2 regions of the Aeromonas aquatilis genome follow, and region 1 is predicted to be linked to the other one. Evidence: riboswitches for the same ligand, from Rfam matches in the RefSeq annotation. Region 1 holds a riboswitch; the other holds the start of a gene.
What was found. A riboswitch is a leader RNA that binds a small molecule or an ion and turns the genes downstream of it on or off. The one in region 1 is predicted to bind thiamine pyrophosphate.

Region 1 (7,743 bases):
TCGTCGTGGTAGGCGCGAGCGGTGTCGGGGTCGAGGGCCAGATTGAACTGATCCTCCCAGCGAAACTCGAAGCGCGCCTTGGACATGGCGTTGTCGCGGATCTGGGCCCCCGGGTGGCCTTTGGCAAGGTCAGCGGCGTGGGCGGCGATCTTGTAGGTGATGAGCCCCTGCTTCACATCCTCCTTGTTGGGCAGCCCCAGATGCTCCTTGGGAGTGACGTAGCAGAGCATGGCGCAGCCGTACCAGCCGATGAGCGCGGCGCCGATGCCGGAGGTGAAGTGATCGTAACCGGGCGCGATGTCGGTGGTGAGCGGGCCCAGCGTATAGAACGGAGCCTCGTGGCAGTGCTCCAGCTGCTCGGTCATGTTGCGCTCGATCATGTGCATCGGCACGTGACCCGGCCCCTCGATCATCACCTGCACGTCGTATTCCCACGCGATCTTGGTCAGCTCGCCCAGAGTGCGCAGCTCGGCGAACTGGGCCTCGTCGTTGGCGTCATAGACGGAGCCGGGGCGCAGACCGTCGCCCAGCGACAGGGCCACGTCATAGGCGGCGCAGATCTCGCAGATGTCGCGAAAGTGCTGGTAGAGGAAGTTTTCCTTGTGGTGGGAGAGGCACCACTTGGCCATGATGCTGCCGCCGCGCGACACGATGCCGGTGAGGCGCTTGGCGGTCATCGGCACGAAGCGCAGCAGGACGCCGGCGTGGATGGTGAAGTAGTCCACCCCCTGCTCGGCCTGCTCCAGCAGGGTGTCGCGGAACAGCGCCCAGGTAAGGTCTTCGGCGATGCCGTTGGTCTTCTCCAGCGCCTGATAGATGGGCACGGTACCGATGGGGACAGGGCTGTTGCGCAGGATCCACTCGCGGGTCTCGTGGATGTAGCGACCGGTGGAGAGATCCATGACGGTGTCGGCGCCCCAGCGGGTCGACCAGACCAGCTTCTCCACCTCCTCTTCGATGCTGGAGGTGACCGCCGAGTTGCCGATGTTGGCGTTGATCTTCACCAGGAAATTGCGGCCGATGATCATCGGCTCCGCTTCCGGGTGGTTGATGTTGCTGGGGATGATGGCGCGACCGGCGGCCACCTCATCGCGCACAAATTCGGGGGTGATATTTTCCGGCAGACGGGCACCGAAATCGCGGCCCGGATGCTGGGTGCGCAACAGCTCGGAGCGCACCCGCTCGCGCCCCATGTTCTCGCGGATGGCGATAAATTCCATCTCGGGAGTGACGATACCGGCGCGAGCGTAGTGGAGCTGGGTCACCCGGCGGCCCGGCTTGGCACTGCGCGGCTTTGGCAAGTGCTCGAAGCGCAGGTGATCCAGCCCCTCGTCGGCCAGCCGCTCCTGAGTGAAGGTGGAGCTGAGCCCCGGCAGTTCGTCGGTGTCATCCCGCTCCAGCACCCAGTTCTCCCGCAGGCGCGGCAGGCCGCGGCGCACGTCGATGGCGACCCCCTCCTCGCCGTAACGGCCCGAGGTGTCGTAGACCGGCACCGGCTCGTTGGGCTCGAATTGGGGATTTTCTTTGGTGCCGCCGACGAAGGTGTCGGCCAGCTGGATCTCCCGCAGGGGCACACGGATATCGGCGCGGGAGCCTTCGATAAAGATGCGGCGGGAGTTGGGGTGAGCCATCCCCTTGAGGCTGTCGATAAAGGCCTGAGCGCTGGAGCGCTGCTCGCGGCGGCTGGATTTGGTAGTATCAGATACGGAAGTAGACATAGCAAAACTCACATTAACTGGTTGAAGTTATGGGTGTTTGCTTGTCTGGAGTTCGAGGAGAAGATGAACTTGCGGCGGGGTGTTTATCTCGGGAGGGAGTGCGCGCGGGATGGATCTCCGCGCTGCTGTACTGCCCCTTCCCGCTCTCTGCACGCTGTGGGCAAGGCACCCCACGTGCTGGAAAACCGGACGGGACAGACTCCCTCCTGTGCGCCCTAACCCATCAAGGGTGATCCCTTCGATGAGCGGAAGAGGCTTGTACCTCCCCCGGCGCGGTAACCCGCAAGTTACCCTTGTTCCCTTCGCAGGTTTTAACCTGATCAGGTTCCACGGATCCCGAATTAACGGTCTCAGCTTCGCGTCGTTCGACGGTCAGCACTCCGACAAGATGGCGCCAGTATAAGGGGGAAAATCTAAAGCACAAGCCGTTAACAAGATGGGGCAATCCTCCTCCGGATTGATGACAAGGACTTCGCTTAAGCGACCCTGTTCATCGCGGCTCAGCACCAGCGCACTCCCTTCGTGCAGATCGGCGGCCGAACCGTTGACCCAGCGCACCTGCGGATTGAGTGGCACAGTGCCCAGGGTGGCCAGCGTGAGCTGCCGGTCATCGAAGGATTGCAGGCGATCTTGCGCCCGCTGCCAGGGCTGATTGGCCAGCGGGGCTCTGGCGGCCAGCAGCTCAATGCGGGTGGCAACGCCATCAGCCACCAGCAGAGCGAGCTGGTCGCCGGGTTTGAGTGGCTGCGGCCAAATCTCCCCCTGCCGCCAGACGACGGCACTGCCCAGCTCCACTTCGGCCCCCTGAAATTGCAGGCGGATACCATCGCTGTGCTCCAGCTCCACCAGCCACAATTCGTCAGCTCCCGCCTGCGCCGCCCAGAGCGGTACACTCAGCATCCATGCACACCACTTTCTCGATTGTTCCATCTTCGTTCGTCCCTGAACAAAAAGCCCATGCTGGACAAGCATGGGCTTCATTCGGGAGCATTTCTAATCGGAACGCAGAGATCGGATCAGTCATCCTCGCGGCAGCGGCTCAGGCGCATGCCGTCAAACTTGCATTCCAGCTCGAGCCAGCGCCCTTCGAACGGCGCCAGACTGTTGTCCGAGGTGGTGTAGCCCCAGATCCGCCCCCCTTCGACCGGCCCCTCCAGATCCATCTCGTCCTTGTCATCTTCGTCGAGGGCTTCGACCTTGCGTACATAGCGCACGCCGTTCTCCACCACCCCCTTCATCTCGACCCAGGTACCGCCGAGATCATCCTCGTTGAGCCAATCCTTGAAACGGGTCTGGTCGTCGATCACGAACGGCAGACCGTTGACCATCAACTGGCCAAGCTGCCAGGTGGTGCGGCCGGTCAGTTTGAATTCGGTCGCCTGTGCGGTTCCAAGTGGCAACAAGATCAACAGCAGGAGGGCGCAGAGAGACTTCTTCATCAGGGATCCTCGGGGTTACACTGGCAAACAGGATGCCGAATCCGGTGTGAAAAGAGCGTGAAACGCTCACCAACCAGGAGAGCAAAGCATGAAGATTTTGGTAGTGGAAGACAATCCTCAGGTGGCGGAAACCATCATGGATTATCTGGAGCTGGCCGGTCACCGTCTCGATTGTGCCTATCACGGTCAGGCGGCGCTGCAACTGCTGGAGGAGCAGCGTTTCGACGTCATCATCATGGATGTGATGATGCCGCGCCTCGATGGCCTCAGCACGGTGGCGCGCCTGCGCGAGCAGGGGATTGCCACCCCCGTACTGTTTCTCACCGCCCGCGACAGCCTGGAAGACAAGCTGGCAGGCTTCAAGGCGGGAGGGGATGACTATCTGGTCAAGCCGTTCGCCATGGAGGAGCTGGAGGTGCGGCTGCAAGCCCTCAGCATGCGCGGCCCTCGTGGCGATGTGGGGGCCATCAGCTTTGGCGATCTGACGGTCGATGTCGCCAGCGGCCGCGCCACCCGCGCCGGTGAGCCCCTCAAGCTCGGCAAGATCCCGTTCCAGATCCTCGCGCTGCTGGCCCGCCGAGCTCCCGCCATCGTCAGCCGTCAGGAGGTGCTCGACACCGTCTGGGGGGACGAGGAGCCCGACTCCGATGCCCTGCGCAGCCACATCTACGCCCTGCGCAACGCGCTCGACAAACCCTTCCCCACTCCCATGCTGGAGACCCTGCACGGTCAGGGCTACCGACTGGTGAGCGCATGAGCCTGCCGAGCCTTCGCCGCCGCCTGATCATGGCGCTCGGCGGCGCCGGGGTGGTGCTGCTGATCCTGCTCTCCGGCCTGATGCTGGTGGCCGAGGACAAGATGGAGGAGCTGAGCCTGCGCCACTGGTTGGAGGCGGAGGTGACCCGCTACAGCGATGACTGGCTGCGCCTCGGGGGGGCGGCCCCCCCCCCCCCCCCCCCCCCCCCCCACATCTCGTTTGCCAGGGGCGAGTGAGGTTGTGGCGAACGTTTCCAAGAGGTTTGCATGAATCATTTCGAGCTGTTTGGGCTGGTTGAAGGCTTCGAGCTCGATACCCGTCAGTTGGCTGATACCTACCGCCAGCTGCAAACCCAATTCCATCCTGATCGTTTTGCCACGGCCCCCGAACGGGAGCAGCTGGCTGCGGTGCAACGTGCCGCCCAGATCAACGAAGCATTCACCACCCTCAAGGCGCCGCTGCGCCGTGCCGAATATCTGCTCTCCCTGCGTGGCACCGATATCCGTGGTGAACAGCAGACTCTGCAAGATACCGCGTTTCTGATGCAGCAGCTGGAGTGGCGCGAGCGTCTGGCCGATCTGAAAGATGACGCAGACCCTGAGCGCGCCATCAAGGATTTTCGCCGCGAGATCAGGCATGATCACCAGTTGTTGATGCAGCAGCTGACCGAGTCTCTTGCCGCCGGTAAAGATCTCGTTGCCGCTGATTGCGTTCGCAAACTCAAGTTTGTCGACAAGCTCCTCGAAGAGCTGGAACGATTCGAAGACTCGCTTCTCGAGTCTTGATCCTTTAACGCTGGAAGTTTCATTACCCATGGCATTACTGCAAATCGCCGAACCCGGCCAGAGCGCTGTTCCTCATCAGCACAAACGTGCCGTCGGCATCGATCTCGGCACCACCAACTCTCTCGTCGCTGCGGTTCGCAGCGGTCACGCCGATACCCTTTGCGATGAGCAAGGGCGCGACCTGCTCCCGTCAGTGGTGCACTATCAAAGCGACGCTATTCGAGTCGGGATTGATGCCAAGCGCGAAGCGGCACTCGATCCTCACAACACCATCGTCTCGGTCAAACGGATGATGGGCAAGGCGCTGGCCGATATCGATACCCGCCAGCAGCCTTACCAGTTTGTTGCCGCCGACAATGGCATGCCGCAACTGCAAACCCGTCAGGGGCTGATCAATCCGGTGCAGGTCTCGGCCGAAATACTCAAAAAGCTGGCCGAGCGTGGCGCCGCCTCGCTGGGGGGCGATCTCGACGGCGTGGTCATTACCGTGCCTGCCTATTTCGATGATGCCCAGCGTCAGGGCACCAAGGATGCGGCCCGTCTGGCCGGTCTGCTCGTATTGCGCTTGCTCAACGAGCCGACCGCGGCCGCGATTGCCTATGGCCTTGACTCCGGTCAGGAAGGGGTGATCGCGGTTTACGATCTGGGGGGAGGTACCTTCGATATCTCAATCCTGCGGCTGCACCGCGGTGTCTTTGAAGTGATGGCGACCGGCGGTGATTCTGCCCTTGGTGGCGATGATTTCGATCATCTGCTGGCGGACTGGATCAAGGAGCAAGCCGGTTTGACCGGCGAGCTGGATGCCCATCTGCAGCGCGAGCTGCTGGATGTGGCCGCTGCCGTCAAGCATGGTCTGACCGATGCCGAGCAGGTGGCGTGCACCTTTGCGGGCTGGCAGGGATCAGTGAGCCGCAGCCAGTTTGATGAGCTCATCACCCCGCTGGTGAAACGGACCTTGCTGGCTTGCCGTCGCGCTCTGCGCGATGCGGATCTTGAGCAGGTGGAAGTGCTGGAAGTAGTGATGGTCGGTGGCTCTACCCGGGTGCCTTTGGTGCGTGAACTGGTGGGTGAATTCTTCCAACGTACGCCGCTGACCAGCATCGATCCGGACAAGGTGGTCGCCATCGGTGCCGCCATCCAGGCCGACATTCTGGTGGGCAACAAGCCCGATGCCGAGATGCTGCTGCTGGACGTTATCCCCCTGTCGCTGGGTCTGGAGACCATGGGTGGCCTCGCCGAGAAGGTGATCCCGCGCAACACCACTATTCCGGTGGCCCGTGCCCAGGAGTTCACCACCTTCAAGGATGGTCAGACAGCCATGGCTATCCACGTGGTACAGGGTGAACGCGAACTGGTCGCCGATTGCCGCTCCCTGGCCTGCTTTACCCTGACCGGTATTCCGCCGATGGCCGCCGGTGCCGCCCATATTCGCGTCACCTTCCAGGTGGATGCGGATGGTCTGCTCTCGGTCAGCGCCATGGAGAAATCCTCCGGCGTACAAGCCGAGATCCAGGTCAAGCCCTCCTACGGGCTGGCGGAGCAGGATATCCTCAACATGCTGAGCGCCTCCATCGAGAACGCCCAGCAGGATATGGATGCCCGCATGCTGGCCGAGCAGCAGGTTGAAGCCGACCGGGTGGTCGAGAGCCTCAATGCGGCGCTGGCCGCCGATGGCGATGCACTGCTGAACGCAGCCGAACGTGCCGAGATTGATGCCGCCATCGCCCATCTGCTGACCATGCGCAACGCAGGCTCAACCAATCAAATCAAAGAAGCCATTGAGGCGGCAGATGCTGTCAGTGGCGAGTTTGCAGCCCGCCGGATGGATGCCTCCATCCGCAAGGTGCTGACCGGACAAAACGTCAACAAGGTGTAATATGCCAAAACTGATCATTCTTCCTCATCCCGTACTCTGTCCGGATGGCGCCGCCCTCGAGGGGCAAAGCGGCGAGACCATTCTGGATGTGGCGCTGCGCAATGGTATCGAGATCGAGCATGCCTGTGAGAAATCCTGTGCCTGCACTACCTGCCACTGCGTGGTGCGCGAGGGCTTTGACTCTCTCGAGCCAAGCGACGAACTGGAAGACGACATGCTGGACAAGGCGTGGGGGCTGGAGCCGGAATCCCGTCTTAGTTGCCAGGCAAAACTGGCGGACGAGGATCTGGTGGTGGAACTGCCCAAGTACACCCTGAACCTTGCCTCTGAACGCCATTAATTACACATGAGTGAATTGCACCTGCAGCATCCTGTGGTGCTTCAGTGATATGGTGGAAGGCCGTGACCCTCGGGGGTACGGCCTTTTTTGTATTCGTTATTCTCTCTTTGCCAATAAGCTCTTTCCCATAAAGAGTGCTTATACATAGTGCCAGTAAAAAGGAAGCAAACACGATGGCTGACATGATGAAGGTAGCGTTATCCACCCAGGCTGCGGCCGCCTATTGGGGCGAGGGCGCCCAGCTCAGTTTCAATGGCGACGAGGCACTGATCCATCTTGGTGCTGCCGGTCAGGAGAAGGATGTTCTGCGCACCGTTCAGCGCGCCGCCCGTCGCCTCGAATCGAGCGGGATCAAGCGGGTGATGCTGGTCGGTGAAGGCTGGGATCTGGAGCGTCGCTACGCGTTCGCCCAAGGGTTCTACGCCGCCAAGGGTGCGCGTGAACTGGATTTCGGCCAGCAGAGCGATGCGGACGCCCGTGAACTGGATGCGCTGCTCAAGGCAGCTCGCTGGGTACGTGACATCACCAATGGCTGTCCGGAAGAGATCTACCCCATGAGTCTGGCGGAATCGGCCCTGTTACTCATTCGTGGTATCGCCGGGGATCAGGTCACAGCCCGCATCACCGCCGGTGAAGCGCTGCGCGAGTCCGGCCATATCGGGGTCTGGTCGGTTGGCCGTGGTAGCGAGCGTGAGCCTGTGCTGCTGGAGCTCGACTACAACCCGACCGGTGATCGCAATGCGCCCGTGGTGGCGGCGCTGGTGGGCAAGGGGATCACTTTCGACTCCGGTGGCTACTCCATGAAGTCCTCAGACAACATGCTGCCGA
Region 2 (7,743 bases), on a different contig from region 1:
TAGGACAGGATCTGATCTGCGAAGCGGCTACCGGCAACGGCCCGGTGGATGCGGTCTACCAGTGCATCAACCGCATCACCGGCTATGAGATCCGCATCGATAAATATGCCCTCAAGAGCAAGGGAGAAGGGGAAGATGCCCTCGGTCAGGTCGATATCGTCGCCGAGTACAAAGGACGCAAATTCCACGGCATGGGACTGGCTACCGACATCATCGAATCCTCGGCCCACGCCCTGCTCCATGTGATCAACAGCATCTGGCGCGCCGATCAGGTAGCCGAGCAGATGGAACGCAATAACACAATCAAGACGGAGACAGTATGAACAGTTATCGGATCGCAGTATTGCCGGGGGACGGCATCGGCCCGGAAGTCATGGCCGAAGCCGTCAAGGTGCTGGAAAAGGTGCAGGCCAAATTCGGCTTCGCCCTCGACTACGAGCGCCATGACGTGGGCGGCATTGCCATCGACAACCACGGCACCCCGCTGCCGCAAAGCACCATCGCGGGTTGCGAAGCATCCGATGCTGTGCTGTTCGGCTCGGTGGGCGGCCCGAAATGGGAACATCTGCCACCCAACGATCAGCCTGAGCGTGGCGCCTTGCTGCCCCTGCGCGCCCACTTCAAGCTGTTCTGCAACCTGCGTCCGGCCCGTATCTATACCGGTCTGGAACAGTTCTCCCCACTGCGCGCCGACATCTCCGATCGCGGTTTTGACATCGCCTGCGTGCGCGAGCTGACCGGCGGCATCTACTTCGGCCAGCCCAAGGGACGTGACGGAGAAGGAGCGAACGAGAAGGCGTTCGATACCGAGGTGTACCACCGCTTCGAGATTGAGCGCATCGCCAAAATAGCCTTTGAGTCGGCGCGTGTTCGCCGTGGCAAAGTCACCTCCATCGACAAGGCCAACGTGCTCGCCTCCTCCATCCTGTGGCGTGAGGTGGTGACGCAAGTCGCCAAGTCCTATCCGGACGTGACGCTGAACCATATGTATATCGATAACGCCACCATGCAGCTCATCAAGGATCCGTCCCAGTTCGATGTGCTGCTCTGCTCCAACCTGTTCGGCGACATTCTCTCCGACGAGTGCGCCATGATCACCGGTTCCATGGGACTGCTCCCCTCTGCCAGCCTCAACGAATCGGGTTTCGGCCTGTTCGAACCGGCCGGCGGCTCGGCCCCCGATATCGCCGGCAAAGGGATCGCCAACCCCATCGCCCAGATCCTCTCCGCCGCCCTGATGCTGCGCTACAGCTTAGGGATGGAGGCTGCCGCCCAGGCCATTGAGCAGGCCGTGGCCCAGACCCTGGCCGAGGGTTACTTCACCGCCGACCTGCATCAGGCCAGCGCCCGCCACTCGGTGCAGAGCACGTCCGAGATGGGTAGCCAGATCGCCGCCCGGATCTGAGCCGCATAACAGAGAACAAAGGAAGAGAGAAGCAATGGCCAAGACCCTCTATCAGAAAGTATTCGACGCCCATGTGGTACGGGAAGTGGAAGGTGAAACGCCCCTCATCTACATCGACCGCCATCTGGTACATGAAGTGACCAGCCCGCAGGCATTTGACGGCCTGCGCGCCATGAATCGCCAGCTGCGCCGCCCGGATCTGACCTGGGCCACCATGGATCACAACGTCTCCACCACCACCAAAGACATCGCGGCCTCCGGCGAGATGGCCCGCATCCAGATGGAGACGCTGGCGGACAACTGCAAGGAGTTCGGGGTTCGCCTCTACGATCTCAACCACAAATATCAGGGGATCGTCCATGTGATGGGCCCCGAGCTCGGCATCACCCTGCCCGGCACCACCATCGTCTGCGGCGACTCCCACACCGCCACCCACGGCGCCTTCGGCTCGCTGGCCTTCGGCATCGGCACTTCCGAGGTAGAGCATGTGATGGCGACCCAGACCCTGAAACAGGGCCGCGCCAGGACCATGCGCATTTCGGTCAACGGCAAGCTGGCCGAAGGCATCAGCGCCAAAGACGTGGTACTGGCCATCATCGGCAAGGTCGGCCATGCCGGTGGTACCGGCTACGTGGTGGAGTTTGCTGGCGAGGCCATTGCAAGCCTCTCCATGGAAGGGCGGATGACGGTCTGCAACATGGCCATCGAGCTCGGCGCCAAAGCGGGCATGATTGCCCCCGACCAGACCACCATCGACTACATCCGTGGCAAGGAGTTTGCCCCCAAGGGCGAGGCGCTGGAACAGGCCATTACCTACTGGCAGAGCCTCAAGAGCGATGAAGGTGCCCGTTTCGATGACGAAGTGGTGCTGGACGCCGCCGATATCGCCCCCCAGGTCACCTGGGGCACCAACCCGGGTCAGGTGATTGCCGTCAATGAGCCTATTCCGGCGCCGGAATCCTTTAGCGATCTGATGGAGCAGCAGTCCGCCCGCAAGGCGCTCGCCTACATGGATTTGCAACCGGGCCAGAAGCTCTCCGATGTTGCCATCGACAAGGTGTTTATCGGATCGTGCACCAACAGCCGCATCGAGGATCTGCGCGCTGCCGCCGCCATCGCCCGCGGTCGCAAGGTGGCAGCTGGCGTGCAGGCGCTGGTGGTGCCTGGCTCCGAACAGGTGAAGGCACAAGCCGAAGCCGAGGGGCTGGACAAGATCTTCATCGAGGCCGGTTTTGAGTGGCGCCTGCCCGGCTGCTCCATGTGTCTGGCGATGAACAACGACCGGCTGCAACCGGGGGAGCGCTGCGCCTCCACCAGCAACCGCAACTTCGAAGGGCGTCAGGGCCGCGCTGGCCGCACCCATCTGGTGAGCCCGGCCATGGCCGCCGCTGCCGCCGTCACCGGCCGCTTCGCCGACATTCGCGCACTGTAAGAGGACATTTCGATGACAGGATTCAAACAGCATAAAGGGATCGTCGTCCCCCTCGACAGCGCCAACGTCGACACCGACGCCATCATTCCCAAACAGTTTTTGCAAAAAGTAAACCGCATCGGTTTTGGCAAGCACCTGTTCCACGACTGGCGCTTTCTGGACGATGCCGGCCAGCAGCCAAACCCCGAGTTTGTACTGAACCAGCCGCAATTTGCCGGTGCCAGCATTCTGCTGGCCCGCGAGAACTTCGGCTGCGGGTCTAGTCGCGAGCACGCCCCCTGGGCGCTGGCCGACTACGGCTTCAAGACCATCATAGCCCCGAGCTTTGCCGACATTTTCTACGGCAACGCCATCAACAATGGCATGGTGCCGGTGCGCCTGAAGGAGGAAGAGGTCGACGCCCTGTTCCAGCTGGTGGCCGCCAAACCGGGCATCCAGATCGAGGTAGATCTGGAAGCGAATCAGGTGCGCGCAGGTAGCCTCAGCTTCGGTTTCGAGATAGATGAGTTCCGCCGTTACTGTCTGCTCAACGGCTTGGATGCCATCGGTCTGACCCTGCAGCACGAGGCCGCCATCAGCGCCTTTGAGGCGAAGCAGCCGAGCTGGATTTAACGCGCCAGTTGCAAAAAAACGAGTAGAATCAACAGGGAGCTTCGGTTCCCTGTTTTACTGTCCGCTACGCTTCCCACTTTGGGCCACCGGAACTGGCCCGTGCCACAGGAAAGGATGATGAAGAGACCGACGGCAATTCCTCTGCTCTGTGCCCTGCTGCTTGCCCTGCCTGCGGGGGCCAGCCAAACCAGCTTCAACAACAGCCTCGGCCAGATCAGCGTCGGCTGGCAGGATAGCGAAGGCAAATCCCAACAGCTCACCTACCGACTCGAACAGGGCAAGTTGCCGCCCCTTATCGCCTATCGCCCGGCCAGAATGCAGGAGGAGGTATTGCAGGTGTTGCTGCGGGAGGTGCGCCAGAACTACCCCGAGGTGCAGTTCACCCTCGCTCGCCCCTCGCTGGAGCTGCATCTGAAAAGCCGTAATCAGGACAAGGCGCGCGAGGCGATGGCCTTTCTGCAGTCCAAGCGGAGCAAAGAGGAGCAGGCGTGGCTGACCAAACACTACTTCCAGTACTTCAACACCCCGGACGGGCAGCTGGCGGTGAAGCAGGACCATGTACGCATCGCGCTGGAGAGTCGCAGCGGGCTGGCTCCGCTGGCGGATCAACTCAAGCAGCAGGGCAGCACCGAAACGGAAGCTCGCCAGAAGACCGTGGCCCATATGCTCACCTTTATCCAGAGCATCCCCTACCAGCAACTCGATAGCCTGAACGGAAGGCAGGGCAAGGGCTTTCTCCCGCCCCGTCAGGTGCTGGAGCAGAACCGGGGGGATTGCGACAGCAAGGTAACCCTGATGGCCGCCATGCTGGCCCAACTCTTTCCGGAGCTGAAACAGGCCATGGTGTTCGTCCCCGGCCATGCCCTGCTGGCCGTTGACCTGCCCGCCAAGCCGGGGGATGTGACCCTCAACTGGCAAGGGCAGAACTACCTGCTGCTCGAACCTACCGGTCCCGCCACCTTGCCTGCGGGCCAAATAGCATCGACCAGCAAAACGCTGGTCGATAGCAAGCAGTTGAGTGTCCAGCCGGTTCAGGAGAAAGGCTAATCCCCTCCCTCTGCCGATGGGGAGAGAGGATTAACTCTGAGGCAAAAATTCTACCGCCAGCAGTAACCCGTCCTCCTCCTCCAGCACCCGGATAATACGAGCCTGTGCTTCGAAGGGGGGGAGCAGGTTGTTATGGGTGGCAAGGCTGACCCGGATAGGTTGGTTGATGTCGAGCTGGTGTTCAGAGACCGCAATCCCCATGCCGTTGGCACTGAGATCCCGGCAGATCCCCTCCAGCACCAGCTGCTGCTGATAGACGGTGACCGGAGCATTGATGACCATGCGCGCAAAGGCACGCCTTTCCTTGGTATTGGTAAGCACGCGAACATCCTCTGTTGGGTGGGCGTCATCTCATGGGTATTGCACAATTGTGCTGGTCTACCCAAAAGAACGTTAATACAATGCGGTTCGTTTCTCAAACGGGGTGCGGTTTACCGCTGAGATTATACCCGTGAACCTGATCCAGATAATGCTGGCGGAGGAATTTGAGGCACGGCGCTCATTTTTTGCGCCCTCATCCGCTGGCACCTCGTTATTAACAAGTAATAGGGAGTGCCATCCATGAAGACCCTGCTGCTGGTCGCCACCGGCCTGCTGTCGGCCAATGTGTTCGCCGCCGACACCCTCACCGTCTATACCTACAGCTCTTTCACTGCCGAGTGGGGCCCGGGGCCCAAGATCAAGCAAGCCTTCGAGAAAGAGTGCGACTGCACCCTCAATCTGGTTCCCCTCGAAGATGGGGTCGCCATCCTCAACCGGCTGCGGCTGGAGGGCAACCACAGCAAAGCTGATCTGGTGCTGGGGCTCGACGATGCCCTCATCAGCGAAGCCAAGCAGAGCGGCCTGTTCGCCCCCCATCCCGCCAAGCTGGATGGCATCAAGGTGCCGGGTGGCTGGCAGGATGACACCTTCGTCCCCTACGACTGCGGCTACTTCGCCTTCGTCTATGACAAGGACAAACTCAAGCAGCCACCCAAAAGCCTGAAAGAACTGGTGGAGCGCCCCGACCTCAAAGTGATCTATCAGGATCCTCGCACCTCCACCCCGGGGCAGGGGCTGATGCTGTGGATGAAGTCTGTTTATGGCGACAAGGCGCCTGCCGCCTGGGCCGAGCTTGCCAAAAAGACGGTCACCGTCACCAAGGGGTGGTCAGAGGCTTATGGCATGTTCCTCGATGGCGAAGCGGACATGGTGCTCTCCTACACCACCTCTCCGGCCTATCACCTGATTGCCGAGAACAAGCCCCAGTATCAGGCTGCGGCATTTGAAGAGGGGCACTACCGTCAGGTGGAAGTGGCCGCCAAGCTGAAGAGTGCCAAACAGGAGACGCTGGCTGACCAGTTCCTGCAATTTATGGTGAGCCCCGCCTTCCAACAGGAAATCCCGACCGGCAACTGGATGTATCCCGTTATCGACACGCCGCTGCCCAAGGGCTTCGAGCAGATGATCACCGTAGCCAAGCCGCTCGCCTTCAGCAGCGATGAGGTGGCCACCAATCGCAAAGGGTGGATCCGCGAGTGGCTGCAAGCCGTCACCCAGTGAGCCGTTATCTGAAACCACAGGCGCGTCCCCTCTGGTGGTTGCCGGGCAGTGCTGCCACCCTGTTGATCCTGCTGTTATCCCTCGGGCCGCTGACGGCCCTGCTGTGGCAGGCCGGTTCGCTGGCACCCCGCACCCTGCTCGCAGATCCTTATCTGCGCCATGTGCTGGGCTTCAGCCTTTGGCAGGCACTGCTCTCCACCCTGCTCAGTCTCGGGCTGGCCATTCCGGTGGCCCGCGCGCTGGCGCGGCGCCGTTTCATTGGCCGAACCCTGCTGATCAAGCTGTTTGGTCTCTCGCTGGTACTACCTGTCATCATCGCCATCTTCGGCATAGTAGCGGTACACGGCAAACAGGGGTGGCTGCCGCAGGTGCTTCGCACCTTGGGGCTGGATCCCGGCAACTATCTCTACGGTCTGTTTGGCATCCTGCTGGCCCACGTTTTCTTCAACATGCCACTGGCGGCCCGGCTGATGCTGCAGAGCATAGAGAGCATCCCCGAATCGAGCTGGCGCCTCGCCAGCCAGCTCGGCATGCGCTCATCCCATATCTTCCGGCTGCTGGAGTGGCCACTGATCCGCGGCATATTGCCGGGGCTGGCCAGCCTCATCTTTATGCTCTGCTTCACCAGCTTCACTACCGTGCTGGCGCTGGGCGGCGGCCCCAAATCCACCACCCTGGAGGTGGCCGTCTATCAGGCCCTGCGCTTTGACTTCGATCTCGCCACCGCGGGCGGACTGACGCTGGTGCAGCTCATCCTGACCGCCGCCCTGCTCGCCCTGCAGCACAAGCTGCAGAGCACCCCGGCCAGCAGGGTGACTCCCCGTAGCCCCTGCCTGCGGCCGGATCGCCACCAGCCTGGTACGGCGGTGGTGGATGCGCTTTCGCTCTGCATCGGGCTCGCCATCTTTCTGCCGCCGCTGCTAGCCATCGTGGTGGCTGGCCTTCACCCCGGCCTGCTGACGGCGCTCACCTCCAGCAAGCTGTGGCAGGCAAGCGGCCAGTCGCTGCTGATTGCGCTGGCGGCAGGCACCCTGGCGACCCTGCTTGGCAGCGGCCTGCTGCTCACCAGCCGTCACCTCAAGGTACGCACCCGCCAGCGACGGGCTGCCGCCCTGTGGGAGGCCAGCGGCTCGATGATCCTGATGATCCCGGCGGTGGTGCTCTCTACCGGTCTCTTCATCCTGTTTATGCCCTTTGCCGACGTGTTCGCCCTCGGCCCCTGGCTGGTGGTGCTGGTCAACGCCCTGATGGCGCTACCCTATGTGCTGCGCACCCTCTCAGCCCCCATGCAGCTGGTGGTGCGCCAATACGACCGGCTGGCCGACAGTCTGGGGGTACGCGGCCTGCATCGCCTGCGACTGGTGGAGTGGCCGCTGCTGCGCCGCCCGCTGGCACTGGCGATGGCGCTGTCGATGATCCTCTCGCTGGGGGATCTCGGCGCCATCGCCATGTTTGGCAGTCAGGAGCTTACCACCCTGCCCTGGCTGCTCTATCAACAGCTCGGCAGCTACCGGCTGACCGACGCGGCCGCCACCGCCCTGCTGCTGCTGACACTCTGCTTCTCCCTGTTCTGGCTGGTGGAACGGGGGCTTGGAGGAAAACATGCTGAACATTGATACGCTGGTGACCAGCTACCCCGACTGGCGCGTCAGCTTCAGCGCAGCCCTGCCCAAAGGGGAGATCACCGCACTGATCGGCCCAAGCG

Region 2: linked by a shared signal. The riboswitch ahead of thiB (thiamine ABC transporter substrate binding subunit) and the one ahead of thiC (phosphomethylpyrimidine synthase ThiC) in region 1 are both predicted to bind thiamine pyrophosphate.

The regions. Positions count from the first base shown of each region.
Region 1 is NZ_JBSTYP010000015.1:57,400-65,142, reverse strand. It holds gene thiC (phosphomethylpyrimidine synthase ThiC) at 1-1,718, opposite strand, end outside; TPP riboswitch at 1,999-2,111, opposite strand; gene ACW5W8_RS07910 (hypothetical protein) at 2,091-2,648, opposite strand; gene ACW5W8_RS07905 (hypothetical protein) at 2,735-3,157, opposite strand; gene ACW5W8_RS07900 (response regulator transcription factor) at 3,246-3,914, shown strand; partial or broken gene ACW5W8_RS07895 (sensor histidine kinase) at 3,911-4,114, shown strand; gene hscB (co-chaperone HscB) at 4,181-4,699, shown strand; gene hscA (Fe-S protein assembly chaperone HscA) at 4,728-6,575, shown strand; gene fdx (ISC system 2Fe-2S type ferredoxin) at 6,577-6,915, shown strand; gene pepB (aminopeptidase PepB) at 7,089-7,743, shown strand, end outside.
Region 2 is NZ_JBSTYP010000030.1:6,144-13,886, reverse strand. It holds gene leuA (2-isopropylmalate synthase) at 1-323, shown strand, start outside; gene leuB (3-isopropylmalate dehydrogenase) at 320-1,405, shown strand; gene leuC (3-isopropylmalate dehydratase large subunit) at 1,440-2,837, shown strand; gene leuD (3-isopropylmalate dehydratase small subunit) at 2,850-3,449, shown strand; gene ACW5W8_RS13295 (transglutaminase domain-containing protein) at 3,567-4,496, shown strand; gene ACW5W8_RS13290 (PilZ domain-containing protein) at 4,527-4,817, opposite strand; TPP riboswitch at 4,907-4,997, shown strand; gene thiB (thiamine ABC transporter substrate binding subunit) at 5,058-6,038, shown strand; gene thiP (thiamine/thiamine pyrophosphate ABC transporter permease) at 6,035-7,654, shown strand; gene thiQ (thiamine ABC transporter ATP-binding protein) at 7,641-7,743, shown strand, end outside.